2 regions of the Priestia sp. VA7 genome follow, and region 2 is predicted to be linked to the other one. Evidence: riboswitches for the same ligand, from Rfam matches in the RefSeq annotation. Region 2 holds a riboswitch; the other holds the start of a gene.

Region 1 (7,559 bases), on a different contig from region 2:
AATGCAAAAATTGCGCTCAGTGAAAAATTCTATTTAATTGAACGAGATGAAGAGCGCACGGTTGGCGCAGTTGAACGGTTAGGAGAAGAGCTTGGAATTGCCGTTCCTTATCGGATCGAAGCATTTGATAATTCAAATATTCAAGGGACAGATCCCGTTTCTGCGATGATTGTTTTTGTTGATGGGAAACCGGAAAAGAAAGAATATCGCAAATATAAAATTAAGACGGTAAAGGGACCAGATGATTACAGTTCCATGAGAGAAGTCGTTCGCAGACGGTATTCCAGAGCGTTAAAAGAGGGTCTTCCGCTTCCAGATTTAATTGTTGTAGATGGAGGCAAAGGGCATTTAGCTGCAGTACAGGACGTTCTCGAAAATGAATTGGGACTTTTAGTGCCTACAGCAGGTCTTGTCAAAGATGATAAGCACAGAACCTCCAACCTGATGATTGGTGAGCCTCCTCAAATCATACCGCTTGAACGCAATAGTCAAGAATTTTATTTGCTTCAGCGAATTCAAGATGAAGTTCACCGCTTTGCGATTACCTTCCACCGTCAAGTGCGCTCTAAGTCTGCTTTTCAGTCTGTTCTGGACGATATTCCGGGAGTGGGCGAAAAGCGTAAAAAAGCTTTGTTAAAGTATTTTGGTTCCGTGAAAAAATTGAAAGAAGCAACGGTTGATGATATTCGAAATTCAGGTGTTCCTCAAAACATCGCTGAAAAAATTTATGAAACATTGCAAAAATAGTCTTGAAATAATAGAAAATATTTGATAAGCTATTAACTAATTTCATACGACACTTCATCAAATGAAGTGAAGATAGAGGTGCAAATTTAATCAGTACGTATCAGGAAGGGTATGAGCTCTTATGAATGATGCGGAAAGGGAAATTTGCCGAAGTGAACATTACCTCATAGTAATGATTGCTGGTTCTGCGTTGAATAAACGTAGGATTGTCAAGATGTAGATTCTTGGAGAGCTATCTCACGGCAGTGGACGGTTATATTTTATAATTTTCGTTCGTTAAGCAATGAGAGCTCATCTCATTGCTTTTTTTATTGTCTGAGTAAAAAAATTTAGCTTCTCATCATCCTGCATATGCAAATTTATTGAAAAGGAATGAACAAAATTATGGCATTAATCGTTCAAAAATTTGGTGGAACATCTGTTGGTTCTGTTGAACGTATCCAAAATGTAGCAAACCGTGTTATTCAAGAAGCAGAGCGCGGTAACCAAGTAGTAGTTGTTGTATCGGCAATGGGCAAAACTACAGATGCACTGGTGAAATTAGCAAGTGATATTACGGACAGTCCAAGCAAACGCGAAATGGATATGCTTCTTACAACTGGAGAACAAGTAACGATTTCCCTGTTAACAATGGCCCTTCAATATAAAGGGTATGAAGCAACTTCGCTAACAGGTTGGCAAGCTGGTATCCAGACGGAAGCAGTTCACAGCAATGCACGAATCCAGCACATTGACACGACTCGTATTCAAAGCCAATTAGATAGAGGCCGAATCGTAGTAGTAGCTGGATTCCAAGGCTGTTCAGAAGATGGAAGCATTACAACATTAGGTCGAGGCGGCTCTGACACGACGGCAGTAGCTCTTGCCGCAGCATTAAAAGCTGCAAAATGTGATATTTATACAGACGTAACAGGAGTGTTTACGACAGATCCGCGCTATGTAGAAGATGCTCGTAAGCTTCACTCTATTTCATATGACGAAATGTTAGAATTAGCTAATTTGGGAGCAGGGGTGCTGCATCCGCGCGCTGTTGAGTTTGCAAAAAATTATCAGGTACCGCTAGAAGTGCGTTCAAGCTTAGAAAACGAGAATGGAACGATTGTTGAGGAGGAAGTTTCAATGGAACAAAACTTGGTCGTAAGAGGAATTGCGTTTGAAGATAATATTTCACGAGTAACAATTGAAGGGTTAAACAACGAGTTGCAAACTCTTTCTACTATTTTTACAGCATTAGCAAAAGAACAGTTAAATGTGGACATTATTATTCAAAACGTAACCGCTAATAATCGTCTCTCTATCTCATTTTCTATTAAAACCGTAGACGTAGACGCCGCTCTTGCCGTCTTAAAAGAGTATAAATCTACTTTAGGATATACGCGTATTGAACATGAAAGCGGTCTGGCTAAAGTATCAATTGTTGGCTCTGGCATGATTTCTAATCCAGGCGTTGCAGCGGAAATGTTTGAAGTGCTGGCAGGAGAGAAAATTGAAGTGAAGATGGTCAGCACGTCTGAAATTAAAGTATCTACAGTTGTACCGCATGCTGATATGGTAAAAGCTGTTGAGACGCTTCACATAGCATTTGAATTAGAAGAGCAGCAAGCAGTGCAAGTATAAAGAAGAGAAAAAAGACGTGGTATCTCCACGTCTTTTATATACGTATTTCCTACTTTTTATAACGCTCCGCGCGTGTTTCGGTAGGTAAGATATCTTTTCGGTCCCACTGCACGGAAATCAGCACTTTTCCGTTCTTTTCTTTATGTGTTAAGTAGGCTTCTGTTAGGCAGTTGTTTTGACGCTGAATCTGTTCAGCCACAAATCCTGACTCAAGATGAAACGAACAAGTTTCCTGCTGAAATCTTTTGCTGACCACATCACCTGATAACTCAAGTTCTAGTGAATATTTATCTTTTTTTGCAAGTGTCAGTGTTCCCCAGGAAGCTGCTTTAAAAAAAGCGACGATTTCATCCATTGTATTTAACGGGTATTTCCGCGCAAGGTGTTTTCCTGCCCAGTATGAAATGGCATTCGTCTCGTCTCCAAGAAGCTCTGGAATTAACACATCACGCAAAAGGCTGTATCCGAAATATGAAACGTGATCAAGAGTTCCCTCTGTTTCAGCTGTGACATTAGGTTCTGATGTTTCCATCGTCTCTTCAAGTTCTTGCTGTGATTCTGTTTGTAAATTGCTCATGGTTTCCCCTCTTTCTTTACTACTATTATATACAAATCTAAAAAACCTCTCACGCATTTTTTTAATAAAATGTAAGAGGATCTTTATTATGGTAAAAAGAGTTAGATGTAAAGATAAAAAATCCATAATATACCTTTTAAAAGGGTACTTTTACCTGTGTAAATGTTTTGTGAACTTGTTTACAATAAAAGTGTAAAGTAAACGCTTACTTATTTGTGGCAAGCAATATTATAATAGAAAGAAAAAACCTGTAACATCAATACAGTAAGCGTTAACAAATATAAAATTTTATAAATTTATATTTTATAGAAGATTTAAACATCTTGCCTTGACGCTCTTAATCGATGGGAGTAAAATTAACCTGTCACATACTTTATTAGGAAATGCAAAGGTTTTCATTTCCTGTATTCACGATTAATCTATTTGTCTAGTGGGAGTAAGAAAGTTCTTCACAAACTATGTTCATTTAACTAAGGGGGGTCTACGCAGATGGCGGCAAACAGAGAGTTTCAATATCGGAGAATCCATTCATTACTTGGGGTAATACCAATCGGGATTTTCTTAACACAGCATTTAGTTGTGAATCATTTCGCGACAAAGGGAGAAGAATCATTTAATCAAGCAGCTCACTTCATGGAGAGCTTACCTTTCCGCTATGCTCTAGAAATTTTCATTATTTTCTTACCAATCGTTTTTCACGCAATATACGGTCTTTACATCGCATTCACTGCTAAAACAAACGTTAACAACTACGGTTTTTTCCGTAACTGGATGTTTATCCTTCAGCGTGTTTCAGGTGTAATCACACTTATCTTCATCACATGGCACGTATGGGAAACCAGAATACAAGCTGCGCTTGGAAAAGAAGTAGATTTTCAAATGATGGAACGAATTTTAAGCAACCCGGCAATGCTTGCATTCTACATAGTTGGTGTTGTATCTACGATCTTCCACTTTGCAAACGGTCTATGGTCATTTGGAGTTAGCTGGGGGTTAACTGTAACACCACGTTCTCAAAGAATTTCAACTTATGTGACATTAGCAATCTTCTTAGCACTTACATTTGTAGGTGTTCGTACATTATTCGCATTTGCATAAAATTAAGGTTTTGAAGGAGTGGGGTTCCGATGAGTAACGGAAAAATCATCGTAGTCGGTGGCGGTTTAGCTGGCTTGATGGCAACAATAAAAATTGCTGAGTCTGGCAAGCAAGTAGATTTATTTTCACTAGTTCCGGTAAAAAGATCTCACTCAGTTTGCGCGCAAGGTGGAATCAACGGAGCCGTAAACACGAAAGGTGAAGGGGATTCACCATGGGAACACTTTGATGACACAGTGTACGGCGGAGACTTTTTAGCCAACCAGCCACCTGTAAAAGCAATGTGTGAAGCAGCTCCTGGTATTATCCACCTACTTGACCGCATGGGTGTTATGTTTAACCGTACTCCTGAGGGTTTGTTAGACTTCAGACGATTTGGCGGGACGCAGCATCACCGTACGGCTTTTGCTGGAGCAACAACGGGTCAACAATTATTGTACGCATTAGATGAGCAGGTTCGTCGCTATGAAGTTGCCGGACTTGTGACAAAGTACGAAGGATGGGAATTCTTAGGTGCTGTTCTTGACGATGAGCGCAGCTGCCGCGGAATTTCTGCACAGAATTTAAAATCAATGGAAATTAAAACGTTCCCAGCTGACGCGGTTATTATGGCTACAGGTGGACCTGGAATTGTTTTTGGAAAATCGACGAACTCAGTTATTAATACAGGTTCAGCGGCATCTATCGTGTATCAGCAAGGTGCATACTATTCAAACGGAGAGTTTATTCAAATTCATCCAACTGCTATCCCAGGAGATGATAAGCTTCGTCTTATGAGTGAATCTGCTCGTGGAGAAGGCGGACGCGTTTGGACATATAAAGACGGTAAACCTTGGTATTTCTTAGAGGAAAAATATCCTGCATACGGTAACTTAGTACCTCGTGATATTGCAACTCGTGAAATTTTTGACGTCTGCGTAGCGCAGAAGTTAGGAATCAACGGAGAGAACATGGTTTATCTGGACCTTTCACATAAAGATCCAAAAGAGCTAGACATTAAACTTGGAGGTATCATCGAAATCTATGAAAAATTCATGGGCGATGATCCGCGCAAGGTACCAATGAAAATTTTCCCAGCCGTACACTATTCAATGGGCGGTTTATGGGTGGATTACGATCAAATGACAAATATTCCTGGCTTATTCGCAGCTGGTGAGTGTGATTATTCACAGCACGGAGCGAACCGTTTAGGAGCAAACTCATTATTATCAGCTATTTATGGTGGTATGGTTGCCGGTCCTAAAGCGGTTGAATACATCAATGGTTTAGAAAAGAGCGCAGACGCTATTTCTTCAAACGTATATGATCGTCATGTGAAAGAAGAAGAAGAGAAATGGAACAATATCATGAATCTTCAAGGTACAGAAAATGCATACGTTCTTCATAAAGAGCTAGGGGAATGGATGACTGACAACGTGACAGTCGTACGATACAATGACAAACTGTTAAAAACAGATGAAAAGATTCAAGAATTAATTGAACGCTATGATCGTATCAACATTAATGATACAGCTAAATGGAGTAATCAAGCGGCAACATTTACTCGTCAGCTGCAAAACATGCTTCAGCTTTCACGTGTTGTAACGCTAGGAGCTTACAACCGTAACGAAAGTCGCGGTGCTCATTATAAGCCAGATTTCCCAGATCGTAACGATGAAGAATTCTTAAAAACAACAATGGCAGCTTTTGTGGATAAGAAAACGGCTCCTTCTTTCCATTATGAAGAGGTAGACGTATCGTTAATTAAACCGCGTAAGCGCGACTACACAAAGAAAAAAGATGAAAAACCAAAAAAACAACAAGAGGGGGTTCGTTAATCAATGAGTGAACAACAAACAGTCCAAAAGACAGTGCGCTTCATTATTACACGTCAAGATTCAGCTGAATCTGCTCCTTACAATCAGGAGTTTGAAATTCCGTATCGTCCGAATATGAACGTTATTTCAGCACTGATGGAAATCAGACGTAACCCTGTTGATGCTTCAGGTAAAGAGGTTGCTCCGATAAACTGGGAAATGAACTGTTTAGAGGAAGTATGCGGAGCCTGTTCAATGGTCATCAACGGTAAACCTCGTCAGTCATGTACAGCTCTTGTTGATAAACTAGAACAGCCAATTCGCTTACAACCAATGAAAACATTTCCTGTGGTTCGTGATTTGCAAGTAGACCGCAGCCGTATGTTTGATTCACTAAAAAAAGTAAAAGCCTGGGTTCCAATCGATGGCACATACGATTTAGGTCCAGGACCGCGTATGCCTGAAAAGAAACGTCAGTGGGCGTATGAGTTATCCAAATGTATGACATGTGGCGTTTGCTTAGAAGCTTGTCCAAATGTAAACGACAAGTCAAACTTCATCGGTCCAGCACCGCTTTCTCAAGTTCGCCTGTTTAATGCCCATCCAACCGGTGCGTTAAATAAAGGAGAACGTTTAGAGACGATTATGGGTGATGGAGGACTAGCGAACTGCGGGAATTCTCAAAACTGCGTTCAATCATGCCCAAAAGGAATTCCATTGACTACTTCAATTGCAGCTTTGAACCGCGATACAACAATTCAAGCATTCAGAAGTTTCTTTGGTAGCGATCAAGTATAATCACTCAAAACCTCTCCACGCGGAGAGGTTTTATTTTGTCTATGACGAACGGAGGAAATACAGATGAATAATATTTCGTATATTGAAGACATGGATCATTGGAAAGAGTCATTTTCGTTTAAGCAGGAGATCAAGGTAAGATTTTCGGAAACAGATATGTTTGGGCATTTAAATAATACGGTCCCTTTTGTGTATTTTGAACAAATACGTACTGAATTCTTTCACCATATTGGCTTTATGCAAAAGTGGACGAGTGAGCATGAGGGAACGATACCGGTGGTGGCTGATTTGCAGTGCGATTATGTCAAACAAGTTTATTTTGGCAACGCGCTATCTGTTTTTGTAAAAGCTCATAGAATTGGACGTTCGTCGGTTGATTTACACTATATGATTCAAAATGAGCAAAAAGAGGTTGTACTCACCGGGAGAGGAACAATGGTGCAAATTTCTAAAAAAACAGGAAAAAGCGTCCCTTGGAATGAAGAGATGAAAAGGCGTTTATCAAATATATGAAAATGGCTTGAAGGCTCTTTCTTCAGGCTTTTTTTCTTTTTTAAAAGTGAAAAAGAGTTTTTTGCATATTTTTTCTAAAACTAGTAACCGCGTAGGCATACCGCACATAAGATATGTTGACTAAATTTACACCCATCCGATAGTTCAACTCAGGATCAGGCAAGGAGGGTTACATTGAAAGAAAAAGAGTTTCAACCTAAACCGCTACTTACAAAGCGTGAACGAGAAGTATTCGAGCTTTTAGTACAGGACAAAACAACAAAAGAAATCGCGAGTGAACTATTCATTAGCGAAAAAACAGTTCGAAATCATATTTCTAATGCGATGCAAAAGCTTGGAGTCAAGGGGCGTTCTCAAGCAGTCGTAGAACTCCTTCGAATGGGAGAACTTGAACTATAACATGAGCTGGCTTT
Region 2 (7,559 bases):
TCCATATGCTGATAGCGATTTTCCATATGTGAAGAAATGTTTTGACTCTCGGTTTTGCTTAGCACGCCGTACTCCACATATTTTGAAAGTATTTCTTTCTTTTTTGCTAGCATTTCTTTGTACAGCACGGACAGTTCCTGCTTTTGCTGAGACGTTAGCTGTACGTCTTTTGTTTTTGGCTGAGGATTGTTTTCCGCTAATACAGGTGTCGCGCTCATAAATAAAAAAGCTGCTGCTGCACTTATCATAATCTTTCGCAAACAATCTACTTCCTTTCATCATATAGTAGTTATAGTTTGCGAACTTCTATTTGTTTTCATTCATTCATTCTGTTTGCTTAAGACTCGATAGCTCCTCTTACATCATAGTCGCTAAGATCAATTTCCATTTCCATTTCAAGTGCTAATTTAGCAAGCTCTGAACCAAGATAAGGGCCCGACGTTAAGCCTGAAGCCCCAAGACCATTTGCTACTAGTATTCCTTCATAAGCCGGAAGAGCTCCAATGACTGGCAAGAAGCCTGGAGTAAATGGTCGAAATCCTACCCTTGTTTCTAAGACTGTGCTTTCTGTTAAGCCGGGAGCAATGGATAAGGCCTTTGAAAAAATTTCATGAAGCCCCCCAGCCGTTACTCTCAAGTCATAACCCGTGTCGTTTTCATGTGTTGCTCCAATGACAATTTGACCTTGTTCAAATGAAAGAATATATTGGTCGCTTGGAGGCATCACAACGGGCCAGTCTTTGGTATCTAAATCTGGAAGATGCAAGTGGACAATTTGCGCTTTTTGAAAGCTTGCTAAAAATTTTACTCCAAGAGGCTCTAGTAATTGATTTGCCCACGCTCCTGCCGTTACGATTGTTGTACTTGCTAGAAGGGTTTGTCCATTTACGGAAACGCCCGTTACTTGATTATTTTCATAAAGTAGTTCTGCGTTTCCTTCTATTATTTTTGCACCGTTTTTCTTCGCTGCATTCACAAGTGCGTTTCGAAGAGCTCTTCCGTTAACGCGAGCGGCTCCGCTAATATGAACTGAACTGTATTCTTCCGAAAGAACCGGAAACAAAGCCTGTGTTTCTTTAGCGGATAAACGTGTAATCTCGCCTATTTCAGGAGCTTCTTCCCGACGCATGTATGCTCTTTCTTCCATTTTTTTAAGCTTTTGCTCATCAGTATGTAAGCTAATTGCTCCAACTCGCTTATATCCCGTATCCGTTTCTCCATCTTCTTCTAATTGCTGAATTAATGTTTGATAGTACTTAGCGCCGCCTTTTGCTAAGCGGTACCATGCTTTATTTCGACGCTGCGAAAGCCATGGACAAACAATTCCTGCTGCTGCATCAGTAGCTTGACCAGCATCTTTGCGATCTATCAATGTCACATCTGCTTCTGCTTTTGCTAAATGATATGCTGTAGAAGCTCCAAGTATCCCAGCTCCAACTACGATGTATGTTTTCATACCAAAACACCCTTTTCTTTCTTCTAGTATTCTCATGCTATATGTACGCAACTTTAGCATAGCAAAAAAAGAAGTCACATACTAGGTGAAGCTATTTTGAGCTTATTTTTACGTCCTTCTGCCTTTAACATATAGCTCCTTTCATCTCGTAAACAAAAGTGTTAAAAGTTCCTTTACGGAGATTATAGCAGGGTGAAGAAGGCCATAAATAGTGGTAGTACGTCTTTAACGCTGTTTCTTACGGCTTTTCTATTATAGTTTCTGAATAAAAGCGGAGAGAATAAAATTTCTATAATATGTAAATAAAAAGAAATAACCATTATTTTAAGAAGAGCGCATGCAATCTTCATTTGTATTAGTTTTCATCATCCTTGGTTTACTATTTGGCAAGTGGCGAAGGTATCAAGAATACTATCGTCACGGGGAATTTGCTTTATGAAGTGCTGCTGTTTCATCACCGCGTATGGGTATTTCACCCTGTTGGTATTGATCACCTTTTTCTACCCGATCACCTAATGGTTTCCCTTGGAATAACCTTAATTATTTATCCGTTTGTTATACCGGTTTTTTTAGGAAGGCTGCCGCTGCATGTAAGCGGTAGCCTGTGGTGGATTCTTTTGTGGGGGCTTTTATTTACTGTGATTGAGTTCATTGCTTATGTTAATCACAGTATCACTCATCATTATGGATGGTCGCTGCTGTGTTCTTTTCTCTTCAATATTGTCACGTTCTCACTTTTAATCATTCATCAGAAGACAGCACTGGCTGCTTGGATTCTATCTGGAAGCTTCATAGCTTTCTTATTTATTTTTTTTGATATTCCTATGCCTTAACTTTTCATTGACTAGACGGAGGAAAAGGAAATATAATAGGAATTACATTTAAATATAATTTTCCTCTCTGAGAATAGAGGTGCATGAAATCAAGAGTCACTTATTGGAGACTAATGGAGTCTGTGAAGATAAGTAAAAGGGATTTCGTGCCGAAGTATATAAACATCCATTGTGTTCATATACTGGTTCAGTATTGAATAAATGCTGAGCTGTCACAAACCATTTGGTTTGTGGAGAGCTATTGAAGAGATGTTGATGCCTAGAATGTAATAATACTTTATTATTATGAAACCAAGACGCGTGAACATCACTTCACGGGTCTTTTTTGTGTTTTTCTACTGACCATCAAAGTTCAAAGTTATAGTTGAATGATTTAAATGGAGGGATACGAATTATGTACTTACATGGAACGAGTAAAATTAACAGCAACAATCATTTAGAAATTGGGCAGTGCGATACGGTCGAACTGAAAAAACAATACGGCACTCCTCTATACATCTACGATCAAGAATTAATTGAAACGAAATGCAAGGCCTTCCATTCAGCCTTTCGAAGAAGCGGATTTTCATATCAAATCGCCTATGCAGGGAAAGCATTTCTTTGTATGGAAATGGCTAGCCTTTTAACGAAGCTTGATATGTCACTAGATGTGGTCTCAGGAGGCGAATTATTTACAGCGCTTGAAGCTGGATATCCAGCTGAACGCATTCATTTTCACGGAAATAATAAAACGATTGAAGAAATGGAAATGGCTCTTGATGCAAATATTGGCTGTTTTGTTGTTGATAACTTTACCGAACTTGAAGTTTTGCATGCCTTAGCAGCTGAGCGCAAACAGAAAGCATCTATTCTTCTGCGTGTTACTCCAGGGATTGAAGCCCATACACATGAATATATTATGACCGGACAGGAAGATTCCAAGTTTGGATTTGGTCTTTCCAATGACCAAGCCATGAAAGCGGTAAGTTCTGCGTTAGAAAAGCCTTACTACGATCTTTTAGGCATTCATTGTCATATTGGTTCGCAAATTTTTGAAGTAGATGGTTTTTCTCGCGCCATTGATATTTTAACTGATTTCTTATTCAGCATTCGTGATAAAATGGAATTTGAAGTAAAAGTTTTAAACGTAGGTGGTGGTTTTGGTATTCGTTATACCGAAAGCGACTCTCCTCTTCCAGTTGAGTATTATGTAGATGCACTGACAGAAAAGCTAAGCCGCACGTTAACTGAACAGAATTATACCCTTCCAGAAGTCTGGATTGAGCCTGGAAGAAGCATCGTAGGAGAAGCAGGTACAACGCTTTATACAATTGGATCAACGAAGGAGATTCCAGGTGTACGAAAATACGTAGGAGTTGACGGCGGTATGACCGATAATATCCGTCCTGCTCTTTACGATGCAAAACATGAAGCTGTCTTGGCTAATAGAGTGACGGATAAAAAAGATGAAACAGTATCAATTGCGGGTAAATGCTGTGAATCAGGAGATATGCTTATTTGGGATATTGATTTACCGCGCGTTAATCAAGGAGATTTATTAGCAGTGTCCTCTACAGGTGCCTACAACTATTCAATGGCTAGCAATTACAACCGTATTCCGCGCCCTGCTGTTGTATTTGTAAAAAATGGAGAAGCTCGTCTTGCTGTAGAGCGAGAAACATACGAAGATTTGGTGCGTAAAGATGTAAAGCCAGTCGTTACTACGTATGCAATGAGCAAATAATAGCTGTTCTTGCGTAGTAAAGAAGCTATTGTTGTTTGGAGGAAATCTAACTATGGTTTTAAGTGTATTTAAAACGTACAGATCATCGCTTATTCTGCTTCTCGCTATTTTAATTGGCGGGATAGCAGGATATGCTATTGGACCCGATGTGGCAGTCGTGAAGCCTTTTGGTGATTTGTTTCTCAATTTGATGTTCATGATTATCGTTCCCCTTGTCTTTTTTAGTGTGGCTTCGGCGATTGCAAACATGAACGAAATGAAACGTCTTGGTAAAATTATGCTAGGAATTGCCGTTGTGTTTGTCGCCACTGCTGCTGTTTCAGCCGTTTTAGGCTTTTTAGGCGCATCACTTTACAATCCGCTACATAATGTAGATACTTCTGCCATTAAAGAATTGATGGGTGACAGTGAAAATACAGCTGAAAAAATGACGCTTTTAAATCAGCTTGTTAGCACATTTACTGTACCTGATTTTGTTCAGTTATTTTCGAAAGAGCATATTTTACAATTAATTGTCTTTGCCGTTATTTTCGGTATTGCTACCACAATGGCCGGTGAAAAAGGACAACCTATGGCAAAATTTCTGACTTCGGGTCAAGAAGTATCGATGAAGGTTGTTAAAGTTGTGATGTACTATGCTCCAATTGGTTTAGGATGCTATTTTGCTACTGTAGTAGGAGAACTTGGACCAAAGATCTTACAAGGGTACGCTAGAGCATTTATTCTTTATTTATTAATTGCAATCGTTTACTATTTCGGTTTCTTTACGCTCTACGCATGGATTGCTGGCGGTAAAGCAGGAATTAAGCTGTTTTGGAAAAATGCAGCTGCTCCTTCTATCACCGCTATTGCTACGTGTTCTTCTGCTGCATCTATTCCAGTCAATTTAGATGCAACAAAGAAAATGGGTGTGCCGCTGGATATTGCTGAAACAGTGATTCCACTAGGAGCAAACACGCATAAAGATGGTTCTGTTATCGGTGGTATTCTAAAGATTGTTTTCTTATTCAGTTTGTTTGGCAAAGATATGACGTCTGCTACGAGTATTTTGAGCATTTTAGGCGTAGCCTTTTTAGTTGGAGCCGTAATGGGAGCAATCCCTGGAGGCGGTATGATTGGCGAAATGTTAATCATTACAATTTACGGATTTTCGCCAGAAGTTCTGCCCATTATTGCGGTCATTTCCACAATTATTGACGCCCCTGCTACGCTTTTAAACAGTACGGGAAATACAGTAACAGCGATGCTTGTTACAAGGTTTACAGAAGGAAAAGACTGGATTAACAAAATTATCACCACCGATAAAGTCGCCTAGTAAAAAAGCAAAGGGAACAGTCTTAGTGACTCTCCCTTTGCTTTTTTCGTGTGCAGTAATATCGATAGCGGTGTATAAAGTCTGTAAATACGCACATTCTATAGGTATGTTTCATAACCGGACTGGAGGTGTCGTCTAATGAGTAACGCTGCAGGAGGTTCAAAGAAAAATCAACCGAATGATGCGAATCACGTAAGCGCAGAAACAAAAGCTCATCAAAAACGTCTTACTGAGCAAAACAAACAAGAGCATCAAGCTGAAGAACGAAAATAAAATGACGTTAAAGAGCGCAGCGCCTGCGTTCTTTAACGTCATTTTATTTTTAGAGAGAACTTCATAACCCCGCTCGTTATGGGGCTATCGCACAACCTCCTTTCGAACTTTTACATATTCTATTAATAGGTTTGTAAAAGGAGGAATGATATGATGTTTTCTTGGCTAGAGATTACAGCCGCAGCCTTTGGACTTTCAGTTATTTTAATAAGTTTTGCATTTTTGCCCGAACGCACATACAAAAGTCTTTATATTCCTCATCAGCTAGTAGCAAAATCTATTTTTCTCTATAAAAAGATTATTCGTTTTATAAATCAATTTCGACAGAAACTTTAGTTCATTTCCTTTCCCTGTTTTTATTCATTGGATATATCCTCCCCCTTTTTAATCAGCGCATTTACAGTAAATAATTTAGTGGTTAAAATAAAGAGTAAAGAAAAAGGATAAGCAGTTTGCAGAAATGGAGTTTCACATGGAAATCAGAGACTTAGAATACTTTATAGAGGTAGCGAATCATAAAAATTTTACAAAGGCAGCGCTGCAAGTTCATTTGTCACAAACGGCTTTAAGTAAAGCCGTCAAAAAAGTAGAAAATGAACTAGGATTTGAGCTTCTTGATCGTTCAACAAGAGAATTAAAGCTAACCGATGCAGGAGAAGTCGTGTATCATCAGGCAACTAAAGCTCTGTCGGTGTTAAAAGACATGCCTCACTTGTTGGGAGATTTAATGAACTTGCAAACAGGGCAAATCAAGATGGGAGTCCCTCCGCTCATCGGGACCTTGTTTTTCCCGAAGATTGCAAAAGCATTTAATGTACAATACCCTAAAGTATCTCTAGAGCTTATTGAATTTGGAGCAAAAAAAATTGAAGCACTTGTGGAAGAGGCTCTTGTAGATATGGGGATTGTTATGCTTCCTCTTACAAGCGGTCATGCTGAGCATTTTCACGTATACCCGTTCGTTAAGGAGAGATTTCTTTTATACGCGCATAGAAACCATCCTTTAGCAAAACGTTCTTCCGTCTGGATGAAAGAATTAGAGCATGAAAAATTCATTATGTTCAGTGAAGAATTTACGCTGCACGACCGGTTAATTCAAGATGCTTTAAAATCAGGCTTTGTGCCTTCTATAGCGTATAAAAGTTCTCAATGGGATTTAATTATTGAATTAACAGCAGCAGAACTAGGTATTGCTATTTTACCCGAATCGCTTTATGCCAAAGTGAAAGATCCCAATATTACTACCGTGCCTATTGCAGATCCTGAAATGATGTGGGAACTTGGAATTATTCTGTTAAAAGAACGCTACAGTTCATTCGCTGTACGAGAATTGATTAATTTTTTAACCGAAAAACAAATGACAGATAAATTGGGGCCCCTTTAAAAAGAGTCTGGAACAAAAGTATGTTAGTTGAAGGACAATCCGAACGAGTTTGGTCGAGAATCCAGCTCGTTCGGATTTTTTTAGGATGATGATGAACGTAGGTTTCATGTATGTATTTGCTTCTAGCTGTTGATTGGATAGATTTAGTTATGTCTCCGTTTCTTTTTAGGTGTAATACAAGTTTTATCATTCAACAACCCCTACAATGAATCCATCATAGCCTTTGCTTCCAACGGTTTGTATAGCCGTGGCGCTGATTCGTTTTTCTTGAGCCAGAGCATTCATAAATTGGCGAATTCCCTTTACATTTTCATCTTCACTTTCTGAGTTCACCACATGCCCTTGACGAACAACATTATCACAAATAATCAGACTTCCTCTTTTCGATAATTCTAGAGCCCACTTTAAGTAATTTGGGTTATTCGGCTTGTCAGCATCAATAAAGATAAGATCAAACGGATCTGTTCCCTTATCCTTTAATACAGCTAATGTATCAAGCCCGGGGCCGACAATGACTTCTACTAAGTGGCTTACTCCCGCTCTTTTTAAATTAGCTCTTGCAACTTCTGCATGCT

What was found. A riboswitch is a leader RNA that binds a small molecule or an ion and turns the genes downstream of it on or off. The one in region 2 is predicted to bind lysine.
Region 1: it holds a riboswitch for lysine, as region 2 does, so the genes downstream of both, AC0C45_RS00970 (aspartate kinase) here and lysA (diaminopimelate decarboxylase) in region 2, are expected to answer to the same signal.

What each region holds. Positions count from the first base shown of each region.
Region 1 covers NZ_JBVQPN010000001.1:179,420-186,978, forward strand. The annotation lists gene uvrC (excinuclease ABC subunit UvrC) at 1-747, shown strand, start outside; lysine riboswitch at 813-990, shown strand; gene AC0C45_RS00970 (aspartate kinase) at 1,132-2,364, shown strand; gene AC0C45_RS00975 (YslB family protein) at 2,414-2,941, opposite strand; gene AC0C45_RS00980 (succinate dehydrogenase cytochrome b558 subunit) at 3,431-4,039, shown strand; gene sdhA (succinate dehydrogenase flavoprotein subunit) at 4,069-5,856, shown strand; gene sdhB (succinate dehydrogenase iron-sulfur subunit) at 5,860-6,633, shown strand; gene AC0C45_RS00995 (acyl-CoA thioesterase) at 6,697-7,146, shown strand; gene gerE (spore germination transcription factor GerE) at 7,321-7,545, shown strand.
Region 2 covers NZ_JBVQPN010000004.1:642,298-649,856, reverse strand. The annotation lists gene AC0C45_RS21145 (YckD family protein) at 1-260, opposite strand, end outside; gene AC0C45_RS21140 (NAD(P)/FAD-dependent oxidoreductase) at 338-1,456, opposite strand; gene AC0C45_RS21135 (hypothetical protein) at 1,840-2,289, shown strand; lysine riboswitch at 2,356-2,538, shown strand; gene lysA (diaminopimelate decarboxylase) at 2,684-4,012, shown strand; gene AC0C45_RS21125 (dicarboxylate/amino acid:cation symporter) at 4,065-5,327, shown strand; gene AC0C45_RS21120 (hypothetical protein) at 5,466-5,600, shown strand; gene AC0C45_RS21115 (hypothetical protein) at 5,751-5,936, shown strand; gene AC0C45_RS21110 (LysR family transcriptional regulator) at 6,073-6,984, shown strand; gene AC0C45_RS21105 (O-methyltransferase) at 7,171-7,559, opposite strand, start outside.